DNA from 4 places in the Vreelandella sp. H-I2 genome. Region 1 is predicted to be linked to each of the others. Evidence: predicted binding sites of a transcription regulator. Region 1 holds the regulator's gene; each other region holds the start of a gene.

What was found. Region 1 encodes sigma-54, which starts transcription at its own class of promoters, with help from an activator protein. Its sites were predicted from a motif close to TGGCACNNNNNTTGCTNT; they were not measured.
Region 2: glnA (glutamate--ammonia ligase) is a predicted target of sigma-54. The motif match lies at 860-877, and genes of this name have one in related genera.
Region 3: ACUVOF_RS18750 (amino acid ABC transporter substrate-binding protein) is a predicted target of sigma-54. The motif match lies at 1,086-1,103, and genes of this name have one in related genera.
Region 4: glnL (nitrogen regulation protein NR(II)) is a predicted target of sigma-54. The motif match lies at 1,210-1,227, and genes of this name have one in related genera.

The regions. Positions count from the first base shown of each region.
Region 1 is NZ_JBRAMC010000005.1:397,087-399,291, reverse strand. It holds gene lptB (LPS export ABC transporter ATP-binding protein) at 1-325, shown strand, start outside; gene ACUVOF_RS14965 (RNA polymerase factor sigma-54) at 469-1,884, shown strand; gene hpf (ribosome hibernation-promoting factor, HPF/YfiA family) at 1,983-2,205, shown strand, end outside.
Region 2 is NZ_JBRAMC010000006.1:156,318-158,522, forward strand. It holds gene ACUVOF_RS15890 (hypothetical protein) at 1-562, opposite strand, end outside; gene glnA (glutamate--ammonia ligase) at 1,099-2,205, shown strand, end outside.
Region 3 is NZ_JBRAMC010000008.1:112,549-114,753, reverse strand. It holds gene ACUVOF_RS18750 (amino acid ABC transporter substrate-binding protein) at 4-1,029, opposite strand; gene speE (polyamine aminopropyltransferase) at 1,261-2,127, opposite strand; gene hemE (uroporphyrinogen decarboxylase) at 2,127-2,205, opposite strand, start outside.
Region 4 is NZ_JBRAMC010000006.1:158,705-160,909, reverse strand. It holds gene ntrC (nitrogen regulation protein NR(I)) at 1-86, opposite strand, end outside; gene glnL (nitrogen regulation protein NR(II)) at 83-1,141, opposite strand; gene ACUVOF_RS15900 (DUF4124 domain-containing protein) at 1,362-1,910, opposite strand; gene glnA (glutamate--ammonia ligase) at 2,088-2,205, opposite strand, start outside.

The DNA.
Region 1 (2,205 bases):
AGGCATGAGCCTATCGGGCGGGGAAAGAAGGCGTGTGGAAATCGCTCGCTCACTAGCGACAGAGCCTGCCTTTATTTTGCTAGATGAACCTTTTGCTGGCGTAGACCCAATTTCGGTAGGCGAAATAAAAACCATCATCCGTGCGCTAAAGCAGCGCCATATTGGTGTGCTAATTACTGATCACAATGTGCGTGAAACACTCGATATTTGTGACATCGCCTATATCGTGGGTGATGGACAAATCATCGCTAGCGGCTCCCCAGATGCCATTCTCACAAACCAGAAGGTGAGAGATGTTTATTTGGGTGCTGACTTTCGTCTGTAAGGCTTTTTTTAATTCTAACACTTCTTTTTGGCCTCTAAATAGTGGTCTACAATGACTTTGCCACCAATGGCATGCTTATTGCACTTGCACCTAATCCTCACTCGCACTAGTGTGGAGGATTCTGAATAACGAGTGGTTCTCAGATGGTCATGAAAGCTTCTCTACAACTGCGTATCGGCACACAGCTGACCATGACACCTCAGCTGCAGCAGGCCATCGCCCTGTTACAGCTATCAACGCTGGACCTTCGTCAAGAAATTCAGCAGGCCTTAGACGCCAACCCCCTGTTGGAACAGGAAGATGAATTTAGCGAACAGGCCGTCAGCGAGCCTAAAGAAGAAGAGTGGTCCGAAAGTATTCCCACCGAATTATCAGTAGATAGCGACTGGTCAGATACCTACCAGGATATCGGCAGTCACGGCGCCAGCAGTAGTGAAGGGCCCGACTTTGAGCGTCAGGCTGCCGGCCAGAGCCTTCATGGGCACTTGCTATGGCAACTGGCGATGACCGATTTTGGCGCGCGTGAACAGCAGGTCGCGGAAAGCTTAATCGATGCGTTAGACGCTAACGGCTATATAACCCAACCGCTCAATGACATCCGCGAAGGGCTTCGCACTCAAGGCATTGACGGACTTAGCCAGCGTGAAATAGAAACCATCTTGCTCAAGCTCCAGCAGTTTGAGCCAACGGGCATTTTTGCCCGCGACCTGCGTGAATGCCTAATGCTGCAGTTGGCGGCCCTTCCTGATGATACCCCGCTGCTGGTCCCCGCTCGCCGCTTAGTGCGACAGTTTCTTGAAGCGTTGGGCAAAGATGACATGCGATTGCTAAAACGCCGACTGGGCCTTGATGATGACCAGTTGGCGGATGTCATTTTGTTAATACGCAGTCTTGATCCACGCCCAGGCAGCGCCTATGGCGATACCGACGACAGCTACGTAACGCCGGATCTCGTCGTACGTCATGACCATGAAGGCTGGCATTTAGAACTCAACCCCGAGGCGCTGCCACGGCTGCGGATACAACCTGACTATGCCAGCTTGATAAAGCGTGCAGACAAAAGTCAGGACAACCAGTTTCTTAAAGAGCACCTTCAGGAAGCTCGCTGGCTGATTAAGAGTCTTTCAAGCCGCAACGATACGCTGCTACGTGTTGGTCGTGAAATTATCACACGACAAATTGGCTTTTTAGAGCATGGCGAAGAAGCGATGAAACCCTTAATACTCGCCGATATCGCCGAAGCCGTGGAAATGCACGAGTCAACTATTTCACGGGTGACCACTCAGAAATATATCCATACACCTCGGGGCGTTTTTGAGCTCAAATATTTTTTCTCAAGCCAGGTGAGCGGGCAGGATGGCGACAGCCACTCCAGTACGGCTATCCGCGCACGGCTCAAGAAGCTGATCCAAGAAGAGCCGCCTGGCAAGCCGCTTTCGGATAGCCGCTTAGTCACGCTATTAGATGAGGGGGGCATCCAGGTGGCACGTCGCACGGTGGCCAAATATCGCGAAGCGATGGGCATTCCCTCCTCCAGTGAACGGCGCCGTTTGCGCTAGCACTCGTTAACGTCTCAGGGAAACTCTCGACAAGGGCTTTGCAACGCGGCAAAAAGGGTTACAATCGAAGTACAGTCCGATGGATAAGGAGTACGTCAATGCAAGTTAATATCACTGGTCATCACGTAGAACTGACCGACGCCTTGCGTGACTATGTCAACGAAAAGCTTGAACGTGTAGAGCGCCATTACGACAATATAACCACGGTGCAAGTCACCTTATCAGTGGAGAAGGAGCGCCAGCATGCTGCCTGTACACTGCATGCTGCAGGCGCTGACTTACATGCCGAAGCCATAGACAGTGATATGTACGCCGCTATTG
Region 2 (2,205 bases), on a different contig from region 1:
CCGCCTGGCTAAGCAAGTGGCCACTGTAAGTTTTAAAGCGGGTGGGGCAGGCATGTAAGCGTTGCAAAAAGTCCTCTATTGCACTGTCTTCATCCAGCTCAGGGTCGAACCCACCTAAACGTTCAAACCACGCACGCCTCACGGCAATATAGGGTGGCATTATCAGTGCGCTTGCCAATAAACGCCTCAATAACCGCTCTGATAGCGATGGCTGGGTAAGGCTAACGATTAACGCATCAAGGGTGTAGGTATTTAATTGCGGGTAGAGTGCGTCCCATAGACTGGCAGGCAGCGGTTTTCTTTGCAATGCAATGATTAGCCACGCCGCTTGGCTTGTAAATGCGGCTTTATTGAGGCGAGCCCCCAGTGGTTGCGCAGGGGTGATCAGGCAGTGAGTGTGATAACGCTGCCCGATAGAGGTTAGACGCGCATTCGCTTGAGTGCCCGTCACCAAAATGGGCAACAAGTGGTCGGCGACACCGGATTCACGTATGGATTGTAAATGGCGTGGTAACTGCGCACCCGTTACCATTGCATCAACAATAAAGCAGACCGACCTCATTATTTGCCGACTCCGATTGTGAGCAAATCTCTCAAATTGTAATTTATTGTAGTATCTGCTTCATTTGAGTAGCAAGTAAAAAAGCTTGCGAGCCAAAAAAGGGTGCTCAGTATTTTTAATGCGCATTTTTGGGGCATTGGCGGTTATTTTTGTTCTATTTTGGTGCATTAAAGGTTGTTAAAGAGGTTTGTTAGCAGCTCTTTGGGCTCTATGCGTCATCAAGATGCATCAGAACCTATTTTTAAATGTTTAAAAAACAGTTGCTTACGGTTTTCCTATGCCATATTGGTGCACATTTGGCATGCTCTCTGCATTGTATTTTGTAGCGGCTAGCGGGTCGTAGGCATAAGCCTTGCGGCGTGCTAAAACGATAGCCGGTCTGAAATGCTCGCTGAACGGTTTTGTTTTTCAATGCAGGCAAACGTTGAGTGAACAAGAATGACAAACGTGCGGTTTAGCACGTATTTTGTCGAACAACACTTTTATCGGTAGCTTACTGTCGTTAGCTTTAAGCCACGCTCATACCGGAGGACACTATGTCAGCCAAGACTCTCGCGCTAATTGAAGAACATGATGTTAAATGGGTAGATCTGCGTTTCACCGACACGCGCGGTAAAGAGCAGCACGTGACTGTGCCTGCCCGTGATGTGAACGAAGAGTTTTTTGAGAATGGCCAAATGTTTGATGGCTCTTCTATTGAAGGCTGGAAGGGTATTAACGAATCAGACATGATTCTGAGCCCGGAAGACGGTACTGGTTACCTTGACCCCTTCACCGAAGATGCCACGCTCGTACTTCGCTGCGACATCATCGAGCCGGCTACTATGCAGGGCTACGATCGTGACCCGCGCTCTATTGCTAAGCGTGCAGAAGCTTACCTGCAGTCGACTGGCTTGGGCGACACCGCCTTCTTCGGTCCTGAACCTGAATTCTTTATCTTTGACGAAGTGCATTGGAAGTCTGACATTCAGGGTTCCATGTATAAAATTACGTCTGACGAAGGTGCTTGGGCGACCAGTAATCAAGTAGAAGGCGGCAACTTAGGCCACCGTCCGCGCGTTAAAGGCGGTTACTTCCCGGTTCCCCCGGTTGATAGCTTCCACGATATCCGTGGTGCGATGTGTAACACGCTGGAAGCCATTGGCCAGACGGTTGAGGTTCACCACCACGAAGTTGCCAACGCGGGTCAGAACGAAATCGGCGTTAAATTCAACACGTTGGTGAAGAAAGCTGACGAAGTTCAGGAAATGAAGTATGTGATCCACAACGTGGCGCATGCGTACGGCAAAACAGCCACTTTCATGCCGAAGCCGCTGGTGGGTGACAACGGTTCGGGTATGCACGTTCACCAGTCGTTCTGGAAAGATGGTCAAAACCAGTTCGCCGGTGACGAGTACGCGGGCTTGTCTGAAATGGCGCTTTTCTACATTGGCGGTATCATCAAGCACGCTCGTGCCCTGAACGCCTTTACTAACGCCTCTACCAACTCGTACAAGCGCCTGGTTCCAGGTTTTGAAGCGCCCGTTATGTTGGCTTACAGCGCGCGTAACCGCTCTGCTTCTATCCGTATTCCGTATACCGCTAGCCCGAAAGGCAAACGCGTTGAAACTCGTTTCCCTGACCCGACCGCTAACCCCTACCTG
Region 3 (2,205 bases), on a different contig from region 1:
CGCTTAGCGAATCGGCGGTGCGTACTGAATGCCACCTTCAGTCCACAGGGCATTCACACCGCGTTCAATCTCGAGCGGGGAGTCCATACCTACGTTGCGATCGAAGATTTCGCCGTAGTTGCCCACCTGTTTGATAATCTGATAGGCCCAGTCAGCATCCAGACCCATCGCTTCGCCGTAGTTATCACCCTGGCCCAGGATACGTACAATGTTAGGATCTTCGGAGCTCATCATGTCGTCGACATTGGCGCTGGAGATGCCATACTCCTCGGCATTGATCATGGCGAACAGCGACCATTTGACGATGTTGAACCAAGTGTCGTCTCCCTGGCGAACCACCGGGCCTAGCGGTTCCTTGGAAATGATTTCCGGCAGAATCATAGAGCCTTCCGGGTTGTCGAGCTGGATGCGTAGTGCGGCCAACTGGGAGGTGTCCGAGGTCAGCACGTCGCAACGGCCTGCCTGGTAGCCGCCCACGGTCTGCTCGGAAGTATCGAAAACGATAGGATCGAACTGCATGTTATTGGCGCGGAAGTAGTCGGCCACATTGAGTTCAGTGGTAGTGCCGGATTGAACGCAGATAGCTGCCCCGTCAAGTTCTTGAGCGCTGGAAATGCCCAAGTCCCGATTGATCATAAAGCCGATACCGTCGTAGAAGGTAACGCCAGTGAAGTTCAGGCCTAGGGTTGTGTCCCGCGTGGTCGTCCAGGTGGTATTACGCGATAGTACGTCAACTTCGCCGGACTGTAGGGCGGTGAAACGTTCCACGGCATTCAGTGAGATGTAGTTAACCGCATCTGCGTCACCTAGTACCGCAGCAGCAACGGCACGGCATACGTCAACGTCCAGACCTTGCCAATTACCATCGTCATCGGGTGCTGAGAATCCCGGCAAGCCATCGCTCACACCACACTGTACGGCGCCCCGCTCAATGGTGTCTTCCAAGATATCGGCTTGAGCAGTCGTCATACCGGCTAGCGTCATTGAGCCAGCAGACGCCAGCAGTACTAGGTGCTTTTTATTGAACATTTAGTTTCCCTCGGCGTAATTGGAATAGTTGTGCATGCCGTAGCATGTGACTAAACCTAGCAAGGAAGATGCCAACAAGGGTACAGGCGTTAATTCAGCGCTTTTCAACGCTACTCAGCAAATCCGAGACGAACGTCTAGGTGCAAAAAATGTTACCGCCCACCTCACTTTGCACCTTTAAAGGGCAAGCTGGGGTGGGCGGTGAGCGCTAGAATGGTGATAGGCGGGTATTTATTCGGTCGCGAAGGCTTTGCGCATAAACGGCGGTAGGGCGAGGGCGCCGCGGTGGGCATCAACGCTGTAGTAATCAAGTGACAGGCCGTGATCAGCGGCTGCTTGTTCTCGGAACGCATTAACGTCGGTGTCTTTACCCGCCAGGGTCACACTCCACCAGCCTGATGGATAAACCGGCTGCGGGAAAGGCAGCGTAGCAACACTGTCAAAGCCTGCTTCCTGCATGTCGTTACGTAGTTCTCGGATAATCGAACCACTGTGATAAAGAGGTGACTCGCTCTGTTGCACCATCACGCCCCCGCTTTTCAAAATACGGTGGCAGCGCTTTAGAAAGTCGGTCTTAAACAGGCCTTCCGCAGGGCCTACCGGATCGGTGGAGTCGATAATCAGCACATCGATGCTCTCATCAGGTGCATCATCTACCCATTTCACACCATCGGCGAACAGTAGCTCGGCGCGCGGATCATTATTCGATGTCACCAGCGTTGGGAAAAAGCGCTCAGAGGCCTTGGTGACCTCTTCGTCGATATCAATCTGAGTGACTTTTTCAACGCCGGGGTGCCGCAACACTTCTTTTAAGGTGCCGCAGTCGCCGCCGCCGATAATCACCACCCGTTTAGGGTCTTGATGAGTAAACAGAGCCGGATGCGCAATCATCTCATGATAGAGGAAGTTGTCGCGGTCGGTCAGCATCACGCAGCCATCCAGCACCATCAGGTTACCGTAAGTCTCGGTGGCGTAAACTTCCAGGTGTTGGTACGGGCTCTGCACATCCAGCAGTTTTTCGGAGATCTTCAGCGAGAAGGCGCTGCCGTGGCTATCAAAGACTTCGGTAAACCACTGGTCGTCGCGTAATTCGCTCATCAATTGGCTCCTGAGTGCACTGTATTGGGTTGAGTTGGAATATCCCGATGGTACTGCGGGCTAAGCTCGTGCAGCGCC
Region 4 (2,205 bases), on a different contig from region 1:
AATGCGCGTTCCAGCACCCAGCGGATAGCGCGGTCATCATCGACAATGACCACCCGCGCAACATCATTACGTGCAGCCTCAGTCATGACGCTTCTCCGGTGAAGTTAATAATCATTGGAATCAGTAAACGAAATTCGGTGTGTCCCGCTCGTGAGTCGCATTCAATCAACCCTTGATGTTGGTGCAAAATCGACTGGGCGATAGAAAGCCCAAGGCCACTGCCTTCTGCTCGCCCTGACACCATGGGATAAAACAACGTTTCCTGCAGCGCATCTGGAATGCCTGGGCCGTTATCAATGACCGCCACTTCGCTGACTAAACGATGCCGTTCAGCGCCGAGGGTAAATTGACGACGAGCGCGGGTACGCAGTATTAGGGTAGGCGTCGGCGTTTGCCCATCGCTCATGGCCTGCACGGCGTTGCGCGCGACATTAAGCACCGCTTGAATCATTTGCGATTCATCGCCGGAAAGGTCGGGCAAACTCGGATCATAATCACGACTGATTTCAACGCTGGGATGCTCGGCAATCAGCAGTGCCCGTACCCGCTCAAGCACTTTGTGAATATTGACCGGCTCGTGTTTGAGTATTCGATTAGGGCCGAGCATGGAGTCGACCAGATCGCGCAGACGATCCACCTCTTCTACAATAATATGGGTATATTCGCGCAGCGTCGGGTTGTCTAAATCCCGCTCTAACAGTTGCGCAGCACCGCGAATGCCGCCAAGAGGGTTTTTGACTTCATGGGCAAGCCCGCGGGCCAACACTTTTATTGTCTCTTGGCGGGTAGTGAGCGCTTCTTCTCGGGAGATTTGCATTAGCCGGTCCCGCGGCTCAACTTCTAACAGCAGTTCATCGTCAGATAATGGCGTCACCGTATAGTCGACGGTGAGTGGTTCACTATTAAGGGGCGTAATACGTGCTTCGCGCTGAGTATAAGGGTGAAAAGCATCCCGTGCTTTGGCTAACACATCATCAATACTTTCATCGCCGCCGAGTAGCGTATCCAAACTGATCCCTTGAACTCGGCTAAGGCTGACCGCCAATAGAGCTTCAGCGGCAGGGTTCATCCAGCGCACACGCAGATCGCCGTCTAACAGCAATACCGCCGTGGTGAGATGTTCAAGCAAACGCTGATGCATGGTGGTGTCCTGAAAAATTGTGTCTTCCATCGCGGTGACAGACCTACAGGTGGATGATCAATGTGGGAACTGCAAAAAGCGCGCCAATTATTCTTTTATGCCTAGCTGCACGGCTTGCGGGCAAAGCGGCGGGGATAGATGAATCGTTTTAGCGCAATCGTGACGTTAAATGCGCCCACGGTTGCACTATTTTAGTGCACTAAGACTTTTAATGGTCCTTTTAAGGAACCGTAATCAACACCGCGGGGGTGCGATGCTGTAACCGCTGGCTGCTATCCAGTAACTCTGCTTGAAGTTCGTGCTGACCCGCAGGTAGCCCCGTTAACCAGAAAACATCACTGTGCAGCGCGGTTTGGCTAATTTCTCCATTCACTAACAGCCGCACTTGATGATCCTCACGTAGCGGTGGCGCAATCGCCACTTCCACCGCGGTGCTCCGCTCCGTCAGGTGTGCGCCTTGCTGGGGCAGCGCAATAGAAAAGTGGTCATAGGGCATAAAGGGCTGCCCTGGTTTGCCACGTGGGCGCGTAGCAGCAGGCGTGGTTTCACGGGCAGAGGACATCGCTGACTTTAATGCTGGCGGTAGGCTAGGCAGTGGCATCAGTTCTAATGCCTCGCCGCCACGGCCAGGGTTATCGGTAAACGTAACGTTGCCATGCTCATCGGTGACCCGGTAAACCGTTTGCCCGAACACCGTGCCACCCATTCCCCCCACGCCTAAAAAAGTGATCAGCACACCGCTCACCACGACTGCATTGACCTTGCTCATAGCCTCCCCTTGCAACACTTCTCAGCCCCCAGTAACAAAAAAACCCCGCCGTAGCGGGGTCGCCGTAGCGGGGTTTTATTAGCCATCATTGTTACCTCCACTTAGCTGATAGTAACAGCCAGTGGCGAGTAACGCTGATTAGCAGCTGTACTTAACAGCTGTACTTAGCAGCTGTACTTAGCAGCTATAGTACATATCAAACTCGATGGGGTGCGTGGTCATACGAATACGCTCCACTTCTTCCATCTTGAGGTCGATGTAGGCATCGATCATTTCGTCGGTGAACACGCCACCC